One region of the Pseudoalteromonas sp. Z9A5 genome, then DNA from elsewhere that is predicted to be linked to it. Evidence: predicted binding sites of a transcription regulator. Region 1 holds the regulator's gene; each other region holds the start of a gene.
What was found. The regulator LexA, encoded in region 1, represses DNA repair genes until DNA is damaged. The targets are predictions, from matches to a motif close to TACTGTATNNNNATACAGTA.
Positions count from the first base shown of each region.

Region 1 (4,808 bases):
TGGTATCTAGGCCTTCAAAACTCTCTTCAAAGAAAACTTCAAAAAATTGACTTAAATCTATACTCACGCTGCGCTCCTAAATTACCGAATAACCTTTTTAATAACCGCTAATAATTGTTCAGGGTTAAATGGCTTTACAATCCAACCGGTTGCACCAGCAGCTTTGCCTTCTATTTTTTTGTCTAAACCAGACTCTGTTGTAAGCATTAGTAATGGAGTGAACTTATAACTTGGTAAACTTCTGAGCTCTCGTATTAATGTTATACCGTCCATTATTGGCATATTTACATCGGAAATTACGGCATCAAAACCTTGTTGTTTAGCAATAGCTAATGCTTCACTTCCATCTTTTGCTTCAGTTACATCAAACCCTGCGGTCTTCAAAGTAAAACTCACCATCTGACGCATTGATGCAGAGTCATCAACTGCTAAAATTCGTTTCATATAAACTCCTAATCTTTACTTTCAAGTATTAAATATTGATTTAAGCCAAGTTGATTAATTGCGTGTGTTAAAACATCACTTTTACCACTCCAAATTATTTTATGGTGAGTAGTAAGTAAGTGTTTTTGCAAGGCGCATAAAAGTTGAATTGAAGCAGTATCGGCAAAAATTACATCGCTAATATCAAGGCAGATATCATCTTTGCTATTGAGTTCTAGTAGTAAATTTTGATGTAGTATTTCAACTTGCGTAATAGCAAGTTCATTAGGAAGTTTTAGCATTTAGTAAGTGCATTCCCTGTCAATTCAATTCATAACAAAAGCTTAGCCCTAGTTATTGAAATTGCCATAAAATGCTTAATTAAATTTATTTTGCTGCTAAAAACAAAAAAGGAGCTTAGGGTCTGTTGACCTTTCAGGATTAGAATTTGTTTTATCTAGGGGCGATTCAATCGCGGCGCGAGGTTTGTAACCTAGTGGAATTGGTAACTGCTCCTGCGTTACTCTACTGGCTTACATCAATGTAAGCATAAGTAAAACCGAGCAAAGCTTCCGCGTCCTGCTCATGCCCCTTAACTAAATCCATGTAGACAACAAAGAGTTAATCGCTCCAAGGAGAACGCAAAGGGCTGCGTGTATTTGGTTTTTATGCGTTGTTTAGCCTATTTATGGGGAACAACCACACTACATAGACTACATAGACTACATAGGCCCCGCCTTACCTAAAAATCAAACGCTCTGCTGTAAATTCAATCTCGAAAGATAGACAGGTCTTAGAGCTCTTTTAAAATAGGTAAAAATAATAAATTAGTTTTTATAGTAATCCGCTATTTTTTTAAACTCTTCAGTTAAAATAGTCGCATTAATTAATGGCACGCCACCTTGTCTAAATTCTGGTTTAAAAATAGCTCTTACCGAACCATTTTTATCAACCATAGCCACCGAGGCACTGTGATCAACTGCATACTCCGATTCGCTGCTATCGTTAATGGCATAAATTAAGCCTAGCTCCCTAACGAGTGGAAAAAGATCTTTATGTGGTCCCGATACAGCTAAAAATTCAGAATTAAAATAATCTATATATTGCTTTCGTTTAGTTGGCGTATCACGTTTTGGATCTACCGATAAAAACCAAATTTGCAATGGATAGTCTGCTTGTAAGTTTTTATACACCGCATTTAGCTTAGCAAGCGTTAGCGGGCAAATGTCAGGGCAACTTGTGTACCCTAAAAAAACTAAATTCCATTGTCCTAAAAATCGTTGCTTAGTAACTAACTCGCCACGCTGATCGTTCAACTTAAAGTCAGAGAGTGGCTTTGCATTTTTGTAAACTAATGCATCTACATCTGATGGAATATTTTCATTTGAACATGCTGACAAAAACAAAGCTAAAACAACGATTAACCCAAGCCATAACTGCTTCATAAAGAGAGCCATTTATTTATAAGTAAGATTATAAAGAATACCATTAAATGAATAACTGAAAAAAGAAATAAACCCATTACATTGCATTAATTAACTACAATTTTTTAATTTAACCGCTTTATAAATAAACATAATTTTTAATAGCATGATCAAAAAATGAGGCTATAAGCATTTGTATACATAAACTAAATAGGCAGGATTTAAGGTCGGTAAATAAGCAAACGAAGGTAAATTATGAGAAATACTATATTAGTTATGTAACTAATATATGAGCCATATAAAAAATGCGCGCTAAAAAGCACGCATTAATAAATATAATAACCAAAAAATGTTTTTAAATTACATCCAGTCAGCGTTACGAATAACCCCAACAGCTAAACCTTCAATATTAAAAGATTCATTTTCTAGATCAACTTCAATTGCCGAAAAATCATCGTTTTCAGGATGAAGTAATACTTTTTTACCCGCTTTTTCAAAGCGTTTTACAGTTACATCGTCATCAACACGAGCAACTACAACTTGTCCGTTTTCAGCAACTTGGGTTTTATGTACAGCTAAGAGATCGCCGTCCATTATACCTATATCTTTCATACTCATGCCGTTAACGCGTAGTAAAAAATCGGCAGCAGGTTTAAACATTAATGGGTCAATTTTGCAATGACTCTCAACATGCTCTTGCGCTAAAATAGGTTCACCAGCCGCTACTCGACCAATTAGAGGTAAGCCTAATTGTTCAGGCTCTTCTTCCTCAACAAGCTGAATACCACGGCTTGCGCCTGGCTTCATTTTAATAACACCCTTTTTAGCGAGTGCTTTTAGGTGTTCTTCTGCGGCATTGGCACTTTTAAAACCTAATGTTTGTGCAATTTCGGCACGTGTAGGAGGCATACCAGTGTCTTTAATAAAAACTTTAACTAATTCGAGTATTTGAGCTTGGCGCTTCGTTAATGGTCGCATACAACTGGTTTTCCATACAGTACATTTAACTGTGAGTATATACAGTTAAATAAAAATCGCAAATTTAAATTACGCTTTAAAATCGCCCTGTTAATAACAAGCTTGCACTGTTTAAACCACTATCAGAATCGAAGGAAGACCCTAATCCAAATTTAACAGCTACATGAGGAGCAAACCAATATTGCGTTTGTAACTCGTAATTATCTCTGGCGTAATCACTGTTTTGAACATTAGCTATTAAACCAACCGACCAATCTTGATTTACAAAGTAATTAGCCCGCCCTTCGATATTGCGATTTTTCCCTGAAATTTGCTTTAACTCTAAATCCCACCCCTGATTATCAGTAATTGCTGTATAGCGTACATAAGGAGCGTAACGCCATTGTGTATCTGTATTAGTGTAGGTATTTAATAGGTGTGAGCGATCCTCTTCTCTATTATAAAAAACACTAAAACCTAATTGTAACTCCTCATTAATTTGCTTTCCGAGCGACCCTTTTATTAAATAGTCTCGAGAACGCCAATAGCCTTGGTTATCAGTTAAACGCTCTACTCCCCCCATTAAAATTAACCCTAGTGGTCCATAATAGGTGGCGTCTGCATTTACATATTCCACATCATCGCTTGCAAATCCACCTACAGCAAAATTAGTTACTTGGTTTAAATGACTTTTTATTGAATGCGGACCTGAAAGTTGATCTAAATTACTTGTAAAGTATCGGTACCTTGCACCTACAAAGCGGTTATCAGAGCCCGACAAATCAGAAAACCCAACATCTATTTGGTTATTAATTGCAGCTTGTGCAGTAGTTAAAAAGCTTGTTGCCAATACCGTTAGTACTATGATTGTTCTCATCCTAAGTGCCTATCAAAAACAGAAGTAATTGGCTCTATCTTAGGTATTTTTAAAATCATGTCTGTTCGAAAGTGTTTAAAAATGTATAAACTAGGTTTTTAATGTGAAAGGAGTGGTTATGAGTATTTGGTATCAACCTATTACTTTAGAGTTTTGCAAACAACTAGACGAGGGCATAAATGGTCAAGGTACGCTGATGAAAACCATGGGGATTGAAATAAGCGAAATTGGTGAGGACTACCTTGTAGCAACTATGCCAGCCATTCCTGAGCATCATAATCCAATGGGCATGGTACATGGTGGTGCTAACGTAGTCCTTGCCGAAACAGTGGCAAGTTATGCAGCTAACTTTGTAGTCGACCTATCTAAATTTTATTGTGTTGGGCAAGAAATTAGCGCTAGTCATTTAAAAGCATCTCGCAACGGCACTTTAACTGCCACAGCAAAAGCATTTCATATTGGGAAGCGCAGTTCAGTTTGGGAGATAAAAATTACAAATAGTCGCAATGAGCTTTGCTGCGTATCAAAAATGACCGCAGCAGTCGTAGAGCGAAGATAATTAAATTACTATTATTTTTCGATTGGGTAAATTGTAATTTCCATACCTGCACCTATCGCAGATATACGTAATAATGTATCTGCGTCTAAAGCTTGGTTAAAGCATTTAGGAGAAGTGCCTGATTCAAAGCCAATATCAAACGTTCTGCGCGAGCAACTTAACCATTGTTTTAACGCATTACGTGAACATGACTCGATAAGCTCACATAAGTGGTTTATTGCTTTATCAGGTGTTTTTACAGCACCGCTCACTTCTATACGCGCTAATTGACGGTATTCGTCTTTGTCATAATGTAAAATCGTAGCGACTTTTTTTAAATCTGCTACAAGCAGGCTAATATCTTGCTTTGACTCAAGCTCTAGATCTACATTTAAAAATTGAATTTCCGACATCGTTTCGTATTTATCCTTTAATGATTACACTGCAAACTTTAACGCAGTTTCCTGTTTATACCAAATCAACTATGCAGTATTAGTCGTTTTATATAGTGAGTAGCCACTTTTGAGTGTTTTTTGGCACTTTATTTGCTCCTTTAACAATACTTTTGAGATTTTAAGCATTGTTGGTA
Region 1 is NZ_WTLC01000018.1:62,088-66,895, forward strand. Features, by position in the region: gene GQR56_RS11030 (chemotaxis protein CheA) at 1-67, opposite strand, end outside; gene GQR56_RS11035 (response regulator) at 82-444, opposite strand; gene GQR56_RS11040 (STAS domain-containing protein) at 453-725, opposite strand; gene GQR56_RS11045 (SCO family protein) at 1,251-1,868, opposite strand; gene lexA (transcriptional repressor LexA) at 2,208-2,825, opposite strand; gene GQR56_RS11055 (putative porin) at 2,902-3,681, opposite strand; gene GQR56_RS11060 (PaaI family thioesterase) at 3,800-4,240, shown strand; gene GQR56_RS11065 (hypothetical protein) at 4,252-4,632, opposite strand.

Region 2 (4,808 bases), on a different contig from region 1:
GCAATAGAAACGCTCTCTAGCAATATAGAAACGGTGAGCCGTGTAACCGAAGACCTAGCAAACGAAAGTCACAATATTGGTTCAGTACTTGATGTTATTAGGAGTATTTCGGAACAAACCAATTTGCTCGCATTAAACGCAGCAATTGAAGCGGCACGTGCGGGCGAACATGGTCGTGGTTTTGCTGTAGTTGCCGATGAAGTCCGTACTTTAGCAAGCCGTACAGGGCAAAGTACTGATGAAATTCAAGCTATGATAACCAAACTTCAAGAAGGTGCGAAAGCGGCTGTAGAGGCTGTTAAATCAAGCCAAGCACTTTCTATTTCTACAGTAGATCAAGCCTCATTAGCTAATACCTCTCTTAATGAAATTGAAAGACTCGTATCAATAATCACAGAGATGAATAGCCAAATAGCTCGCGCTACAGAACAACAAACTCAAGCCGCCGATGAGGTTAATTTACGAATAAACGATTTGTCGCATTCAACCGAAAAGTCGCTAGATAATACCAAGCAGTTAACTAGTGCGAGCGATAAACTAAAACAAAGTAGTGTGCAGCTATCAAGTGTTGTTAATCGATTTAAACTAGATTAAGCGATAACTTATTGAGTATTCATTAAAAAGCCCCAAATTATGACTTATAATTTGGGGCTTTCATTTTAAAGCGATAACTTATTAAGTATTACAAACAATAACGTGCAAACAAGCTAGTTACAGACGCAGCAGTTGGCTTACCATGTTGCCAATCACCACCTTCAACACCGCTACCTGCAATATCCATATGAACATATGGTAAAGGTTGCGCAGAGTCGTTACCGTGCTTATCTAGCCCGCCTACAATAGCCATAAACGCCATTGGGAACTGATGCCCACGGGCTGTAACTGCAGATGCGGCATTATTACTAGAAAGTACATCGTCAGCTAACGTACGCGGTTTAATAAAGTCATAATCTTCACGGCGTGAACGCGATACTTCTGCGCCATCTGCCCATAAATCGCCGCAATCGGCTATTTGACGTGAAACACCTGCACTACGAGCTGGACCATTTTCAACGTATGCACCGTAAGGACCCATTGCACGAGCAGCGTGCCCCGTTAATGTAGCAACAGTAAATAACGTTGGATTGATTTCGCCTTTAGCTAAATCTTTCATTTCGCTAAGTAAGTCGCCCATAGCTAAACGCCCTTCTGCATCAGTATTACCAATGCGTACACGTACACCCTCGCGGCTAGTGATTATTTCATCTGGTACAAAACAATCAGAACCAATAGAGTTACGAACAACGGCTAAGTACGATACTACTTTTACGCCTTTAGGCTGATAATCTGCAACGGCTTTCATAAACCCTGCAACAGATGCTGCGCCACCTTTATCGCGGCTCATACCTGCCATGTGTCCGCCAACTTTTAAATCTGCACCGCCGGTGTCATATACAAGACCCTTACCTACAAACATAAGCGTACGAGTAATTTCGCCCTCTGGTACATATTCAAGCTTAACAACACGTGGATGATGACGCTCAACTGCATAAGATGCACGAGCAACAATACTTAACATTGGATAATTTTTATCAATAGCTGCAATATCGTCAATTACGTCAACCGCAATTTTTGAGCCTTTAAATAAATCAACGCAGTAATCTGCAAAGCGAGGCGGAGCCATACGCTCAGGCTCAGTACCACATAAGTCACGTGCAGCATATTGACCCGCAGCAATTGCATTAACGGCTTTAATTGTTTGATCACTAGCTCCAACTAAACCAATATTTATTACTGGTTCAATTCCTTCACCATGAAACTCGCGCGCTTCTAATGGTTGCCATAAAGCCTGACAAGCGCCTAAATAAGCAACTTCTAGAGCGTGTTGGTAACGGCTATCGCCATTAAGATTTGGTAAAAATATTGCAGGGTTAACACTGCCCGATGCTTTCGCTTCATTAATTGCTAGTTTAGCGGCATCAAAGTAACGACGTACGTCGTCGTAATCTCTGTTTAACGGACCTGTTGGAGCAAGTATTACACGCTTGTTTTCAATTACTAATAAAGTAACTTGCTTACCAATGCGAGAGTCTACTTTTGATAGTGCTAGAACAGCATCGCGTAATGGGTTATTTGGTAATTGAGAAAAATCATCACTGATAATGATCAATGCATCATGAGATGTGCATTCAAGGCTAGTACTTACTGGCTGAGCCAGCACAGCTTTTGGATATGCCATAAATAAAGGTCCTGTTAAAAAACATAAGCCTCTATTATCGTCGATTTAAATATTGAAGACCAGTAAGCTGCAACGACTTTGCCATTTAAGATATTGCTAACACCTTACTTTATTGGCAACTTAAAGTTACAACTTTACTTAACTAATCAAGAATACTGAGTTGTTGGTTTTGTTCTGGTTTATTTTTAATACCAACGCCAATCCCTAATAATCGTACTGGTTGCTGGAGCCCTCGCTGGTGGGCTTTTGTAAGCAATTGAGCAAAAATTTCAGTATTTAATTGATGATATGCCTGATCCGCAGAGGTCACTACAAAGTTTGCAAACTTTACCTTAACACTCAGTTTATTAATTCGGTTTTCTAATTGCTGCTTATTCAAACGTATTGTTAATTCGTCTAGTAATTTAGGAAGCTGATCAAGGCATTCTTGTAAGCTATTTTTATTATACTCATAGGTATGCTCAACACTTAGCGACTTTCTAATTCGGTTAGTAGACACCTGACCAACATACTCACCAGCACATTTTTGATAAAGCGACACACCAAAATTACCCACATGTTGCTGCATCCAGTTTACGCCTTTTTCGCGTATATCTTTACCGGTATATAACCCTTTTAAGTTGAGTTTTTCGAGCGTAACTTTACCCACTCCCGGAATTTTACCTAATGGTAACTGTGCTAAAAAGTCATCTACTTCATTGGGTAACACAACAAATTGACCATTGGGTTTATTTTCATCACTGGCTATTTTTGCAATAAACTTAATAGGCGCAATGCCTGCTGATGCAGTAAGCCCCGTTGCATTATAAATATCAGCACGAATTTGTTGAGCTATAAGTGTGGCACTGCCTTTACAAACGGTACTGTCTGTTACATCAAGATAGGCTTCGTCAAGAGAGTGAGGTTCAATTAAGTCTGTGTAACGGTTAAATACTTCACGTATTTGATTTGAGGCTTCTTTATAAACAGCCATACGCCCAGGTACAATAACTAAATCGGGGCACAGTTGTTTGGCATGATAATTCGACATAGCCGATCGCACACCATATTCTCTTGCAATATAGTTCGCCGTGGAAAGAACCCCACGACGACTATTCCCCCCAATTGCCAGTGGAACACTTGCAAGCTTAGGGTTATCGCGCATTTCTACGGCTGCATAAAAGCAATCCATATCTATGTGAATAAACTTTTTCATCACCACAATAACAACTGTTTATTTATACAGCCATTATTATGTAATCACTTTTAATTAGCAAGTATCTGCGCAATGAACTAATTATTTAATCACTTGTGTTTTATTAGAACAGTGCATCCAAAAGGCAAACTCTGTTAAAAAACCTATCACAAGTAACGTAACTGCGCCCGGTGCATTACCCATCGCAAAGCAGGTAAAAGACGCAATAAAAATCAAAGAAGCCAAAGCCCAACTAATTATATTTTGCAATGTGTGTGTCCTATTGTGTACTACAGTGTGTAATTTAACTCTAGTCTCAAAATTAATTTCATTCAACTAAAATTATTAAAACGACGATTGATATCTTGAGGTAGTTACTTCATATTGATAATCTAAGTACTTTAAAACTAAGAGCTATAAGTGCATGCAAGCGTTTAAAGAACAGCACCCTATTCATACCGATATAACCGTAGCTTGGGCAGATATGGATGCCCTTCAACACGTAAATAATGTCGTTTATTTACGTTATTTTGAAATAGCCCGAATCGACTTTTTAAATAAAATAAACTTATTTGATACCATTAGCCCAAATAGTACTGGTCCTGTTATAAGCGAAAATAACATTCGTTATAAGCGCCCAGTTACTTTTCCAGATACGCTTACTGTAGGCGTTACAATTACAGATATTAAAACCGATCGCTTTGTGATGAATTACACCGTATTTAGTCACGCACAAAATGCCGTAACTACAACCGGCAACTCAAAAGTGGTTATGTTTGATTTTACAACAGGGAAAAAAGCCCCTATTTCAGAACCTCTTTTATCAGCTTTAATTAGCTATGCTCAAGACGACTAATAAGGAACTTTCATGCAATACAGTCCACTAGGTAGCAGTGGTATTAATGTTTCTCGAGTATGTTTAGGCAGCATGACATGGGGTAAGCAAAATACACAAAGCGATGCTGATGAACAAATAACTTATGCTCTTGCCCAAGGCGTAAATTTTATTGATACAGCCGAAATGTACGCTGTGCCACCGTCTCCTGAAACTTATGGTAAAACAGAGCTAATTATTGGCGATTGGTTATCACGAAATAAGCAAAAACGTAGTGAGATCGTACTCGCGACTAAAATTGCTGGTAACGGTTTATCGTGGGTTCGTGATGGCGGCAATATTACTCGCCAAACAGTTATCGAAGCAGTCGATAGTTCTCTAAAGCGTCTACAAACTGATTATATTGATTTATACCAATTACATTGGCCAAACCGCTCTACTCCACACTTTGGTAGGCAATGGCCCGGTACGCTCAAATTTACTGATGTAAATACACAAGAGCAACAAGCCAGCATGCTTGATACTTTAGAAGGTTTAAATGACTGCGTAAAAGCAGGAAAAATTAAGCATTGTGGTTTGTC
Region 2 is NZ_WTLC01000023.1:32,558-37,365, reverse strand. Features, by position in the region: gene GQR56_RS12890 (methyl-accepting chemotaxis protein) at 1-594, shown strand, start outside; gene GQR56_RS12885 (leucyl aminopeptidase family protein) at 683-2,218, opposite strand; gene dinB (DNA polymerase IV) at 2,361-3,413, opposite strand; gene GQR56_RS12875 (thioesterase family protein) at 3,817-4,248, shown strand; gene GQR56_RS12870 (aldo/keto reductase) at 4,261-4,808, shown strand, end outside.
Region 2: dinB (DNA polymerase IV) is a predicted target of LexA. The motif match lies at 3,426-3,445, and genes of this name have one in related genera.

Region 3 (4,808 bases), on a different contig from region 1:
TACAATTTCACCGTTACCAAGAACAGCTGCAGCGGTAAAGTCTGGTGCCTGGCGGCCTACTAATACACCCATTTTATTCTCCAAATATTTTGAGTTTGTTATCAATTGCTTTCGCAATGCTGATAGTTATATGGGCGCTAAAAGTTAAAAACCAATAGCAGCGACATATAATTAATTGGCATTCTAGAGTTATTAACTAGAAAAGGACAATCGTATTTAGCGATGTGACTAATCGAAAATACCGAACGCTTATAAATAACGAATTTAGGTTATAAAAAAACCTGCATTAGCAGGCTTTTAAATATAGGTTTAATCCATAATATCAGAGGGCATGTCGCCTCTGATTTTCTGCCAGATTTCACCGGTTTGATGACCATATTTACGCATCATAGAAATAGCACCATCGTGCTCTTTATTTTCAGCTAATACGGTTAAATCTTTATAAAACTGACGTGCAAGTTCGCGAGTACCTGCATCTGAGAAATAATGGCATCCAATTTTAGAATAAAAGCCTCTAAAACCATTTAAAATTAATACATATATACGGTTATTACCGGCAACAGCTAGTTCATGATGTACTTTATAGTCGTAATCAGAAAACGCTTGAGCGGTATCTTCTAGCTCATGGCTTTGCGATAAAATTTCAATTACACGCTCTGGGTTCAACTTAATTGCAGCACGAGTATAAATAGCACTGATATTTGTTCTTGCTGATAATAACTGATCTGTCAGCTCTGGCATTTTATCTTCATCAAGACGTGCTAACGTTTCAAGAATATTTAAGCCTGACGTTTCCCAAAAGTTATTAACTTTAGTTGGTTTACCGTGTTGAATAGTCAGCCAGCCATCACGCGCTAAACGTTGTAATACTTCACGTAAAGTTGTTCTTGTTACACCAATTAACTCCGAGAGTTCCCGTTCTGCAGGTAGAATTGAACCTGGTGGAAAATCGCCGTTCCAAATAGATTCAACTATATATTCTTCAGCAAATCCTGCTGGGCTTTTCGCTTTAAAAATTCTCATTCAATTCCCACTCGAATTAATCTACAACTCATTGTTTACACGAATAACTGACTGATTGTACCAGACGATGCATAACTAACAAGTAAAGTAAGGTATATTAGTTAAAGCAAATGAACCACTATTTATAATAAATTAATAATTTAAATTAAATCACACCTTTAAATAATATCCGATAGACACATTCACATTGGGTACATTGTTACCATTGACCTTTTTGCTTTCACTTCACTCAAGCTGGGTTTATTTAACAAGCCCAATTTATAAATATAAGTGCTATTTAAAGTATCACTCCGTCACTTCTGAGATAATGATTAATAATCATTATCCCTACTTAAAAAACGACTAAAGTCGCTTTTTTTTCGTTTCCCTTGTGGCTTACTTTATCCTAAGTCATAATCTAACCTCTTATTTGACTGCGGATTTTTTATGAACTGGCTTGCACAACTACCTACGCAACGTACTCCTTGGCTTTTATTTACTGCTATCGTATTTTTGCTTGAAGTAACGGCACTCTTTTTTCAATATAAAATGGGGCTTGCTCCATGCATTATGTGTATCTATCAACGTACAGCTGTACTTGGTTTACTTGGTGCAGGTGTTATTGGCTCAGCTAAACCACAGAGTAAAATAGCAAGAGTGATTGCTTATTTAGTATGGGGAATATCAAGTGGTTGGGGGTACTTAATCGCACGAGAACATATTGATATGCAAACAACAACAGATCCTTTTGCGTTCAGTTGTGAATTTGAACCAAACTTTCCTTCTTTTATGCCATTACACGAATGGATCCCTAGCTTTTTTCAAGCGACGGGTGATTGTGCGAATATTGATTGGCAGTTTGTAGGTTTAAGCATGCCTGCATGGATGGAGATTATATTTGCTTTATTTTCAGTTGTATTAGCCCTACTCATTATTAACCGTTTAATTACGAAGAAGTCGATTTAATATGTTTACTTTTTTTTCTAGCCAACTAGATGAGCTAAAGCATTTAAAAATACGCGAAAGACAAGCCGTTATTGCGCTGTCACTGAGTATGATATCTCCTACCGAGCGCGTGTTATTACGTATAATAAAGCTTGTATTATTAAGTCCGCTATTTCTAATATTTACCTTATTTAAAGGCTGGATAGTTATCCCATTTTTAATACTGGGTGGGTTATGTTATCCACTATTAACAACACCAATTGAAATTAATTTTGCTAAAAAAAACCTAGCTGAAGCATTAAAACAATTTGAACAGGGCGCTTAGCGCCCCTACTCATCTACAATTTTATTTTTCCTTCAAGCTTAGTCATCAGTTTTTTACCAACCCCCTTCACTTGAGCTAAATCATCTACATTGGTAAATTCACCATTTTCTTCTCTGTAATCAATAATTGCTTGCGCCTTTTTTTTACCGATACCTGGAAGCTTAGCCAGCATATTTAAATCTGCGTTATTAATACTTACAGGTTCAAATTGAGGCATTTCTTGGAGAACTTCTGATGACTGTGCAAACGTGACTGTTGCAGGAAATAAACATAACAAACTAACAAATAATAAGCTTTTAAAAATCTTCATTGTGGTTTCCTTATTGTTCTTATCGAACGTTCATTATTTTGCTCAGGAGACATTCAATAAATAAGGAGCTACAAACTCATCACTTAAAGTGTACCTAAACGCATTATCACTAATTTCCGAAATGGTAAAAATGCAGCGGGTACAGCAAGTGATTGCTTAACTAAAGTAAAGTTAGTGTTTTTTGTCAAATTTAAGACACCTAAAAATTAATAAGAGAGACTTGCAAATTACACCACAAACCATTACTGTACATAAAAACAGTAATCTAATGGTTTTCATAAACCACATTGCCACGCAAGCTTGCAGGAGAAATCATGGCTGTTGTTGTTAAATATGTTGTAGAACGAAACGGAGTCGAGCGCATGACGTTTACTACTAAAAAAGAAGCTGATGCCTATGACAAAATGCTCGATATTGCTGAGTCACTTGAGCTAATGTTAGAAAAAGTAGATGTGCCATTAAGCGAGCAACAAATAGAGTCACTTGCTTTAGAAATAGCTAAGAGTAAAGAAGACTTTATGACTATATTGAAAGGTGGCAAAGATCCGGTTGTTACCAAAGCCCCAGCTAAAAATAAAAAAGCAGACAACGCTTCAGCTGCCCAAGATAACGATGAGAAAAAAGTAAGCTAAACCGTGTATTAATATATTAATAAAAAAGGGAGCAACTTAGTTGCTCCCTTTTTTTATTGCTTATAACTCATCAAAAAGAAGAGTCATAACGCGCTACTTAAAGCTCTTTTTCTACTTCATCAAATAAAGTAGTAATATTTTCCTCAGGTGCTTTTGTCGCTAAACTTACGGCTACAATTGCAATACTTGATAAAATAAAGCCTGGTACTATTTCATACATAAAGCTACTTAAACTTTCACCGTTAATAGTAAACGGACCATAAATCCAAATAAGCACTGTAAACGCACCTACTAACATACCAGATAAGGCGCCAGCAAAATTCATACGTTTCCAATAAAGGCTGAACAGCACCAATGGACCGAATGCAGCACCAAAGCCTGCCCATGCATTACTAACTAGGTCTAAGATAGAGCTATTTCTATCGTACGCTAAATAAATTGCAAACAGGGCAACAAATGCAACGCTAATTCGACCAACAGTAACTAATTCAAAGTCGCTAGCATCTTTACGTAAAAATGTTTTATATAGATCTTCAGTCAATGAACTTGAACTTACTAGCAATTGCGATGAGATAGTACTCATAATAGCAGCCAAAATTGCAGCTAATAAAAAGCCGGCAATAAGTGGGTGAAACAATAACTCAGAAAGAATTAAGAAAATCGTTTCAGGATCTTCAACTACAATATTGTTTTCATAAGTATAAGCAGCACCAAATATACCAGTACCAACAGCACCAAGTGCAGCAACAATCATCCATGTCATACCAATACGGCGAGCTTTAGGCATATCCTTAACACTACGTACCGACATAAAACGAACAATGATATGTGGTTGCCCAAAATAACCTAAGCCCCATGCCATTGCAGAAATAATACCTAATGCAGAGCCTGCTCCAATCCAGTTGAGCATATCAGGATTTACACTATGTAGAGTAGATTCCAGGGGTTGCTCAAGCAAAGAGTATGCAACGGTAGGCACTAGAATTAGTGCAATAAACATAATACAACCTTGCACGAAGTCAGTTAAGCTAACCGCTAAAAAACCACCAAACAAAGTATATAAAACAACTACACCTGTTGTAATGTATAAACCCAGTTCATAACTTAGACCAAATGAGCTTTCAAACAATTTTCCGCCGGCTACAACACCTGATGACGTATAAAGAGTAAAGAAAACTATAATCACAACAGCAGATACAACACGTAATAAGTTTGACTTATCATTGAAGCGATTTGAGAAATAATCTGGGATTGTTATAGAGTCATTCGCTTTTTCAGTGTAGACACGTAATCTAGGTGCAACTAATAGATAATTTAACCAAGCACCAATCACTAAACCAATTGCTATCCATACACTACTAAAACCGGTAACAAACATTGCACCTGGCAAGCCCATTAGAATCCAACCACTCATGTCTGATGCACCAGCTGAAAGAGCTGCAACACTTGGTGATAAGTTTCGCCCACCTAACATATAACCTGAGACGTCACTTGTAGATTGCTTATATGCATATAGTCCTATACCAAGCATCACTACAAAGTATAACGCCAGTGAAATAATCATTCCTGTTTCCAAATTAGCCTCCGCATAATT
Region 3 is NZ_WTLC01000002.1:71,482-76,289, reverse strand. Features, by position in the region: gene GQR56_RS01915 (peroxiredoxin C) at 1-72, opposite strand, end outside; gene fadR (fatty acid metabolism transcriptional regulator FadR) at 310-1,023, opposite strand; gene dsbB (disulfide bond formation protein DsbB) at 1,450-1,968, shown strand; gene GQR56_RS01900 (DUF6170 family protein) at 1,970-2,272, shown strand; gene GQR56_RS01895 (ComEA family DNA-binding protein) at 2,286-2,582, opposite strand; gene GQR56_RS01890 (YebG family protein) at 2,897-3,214, shown strand; gene putP (sodium/proline symporter PutP) at 3,312-4,790, opposite strand.
Region 3: GQR56_RS01890 (YebG family protein) is a predicted target of LexA. The motif match lies at 2,826-2,845, and genes of this name have one in related genera.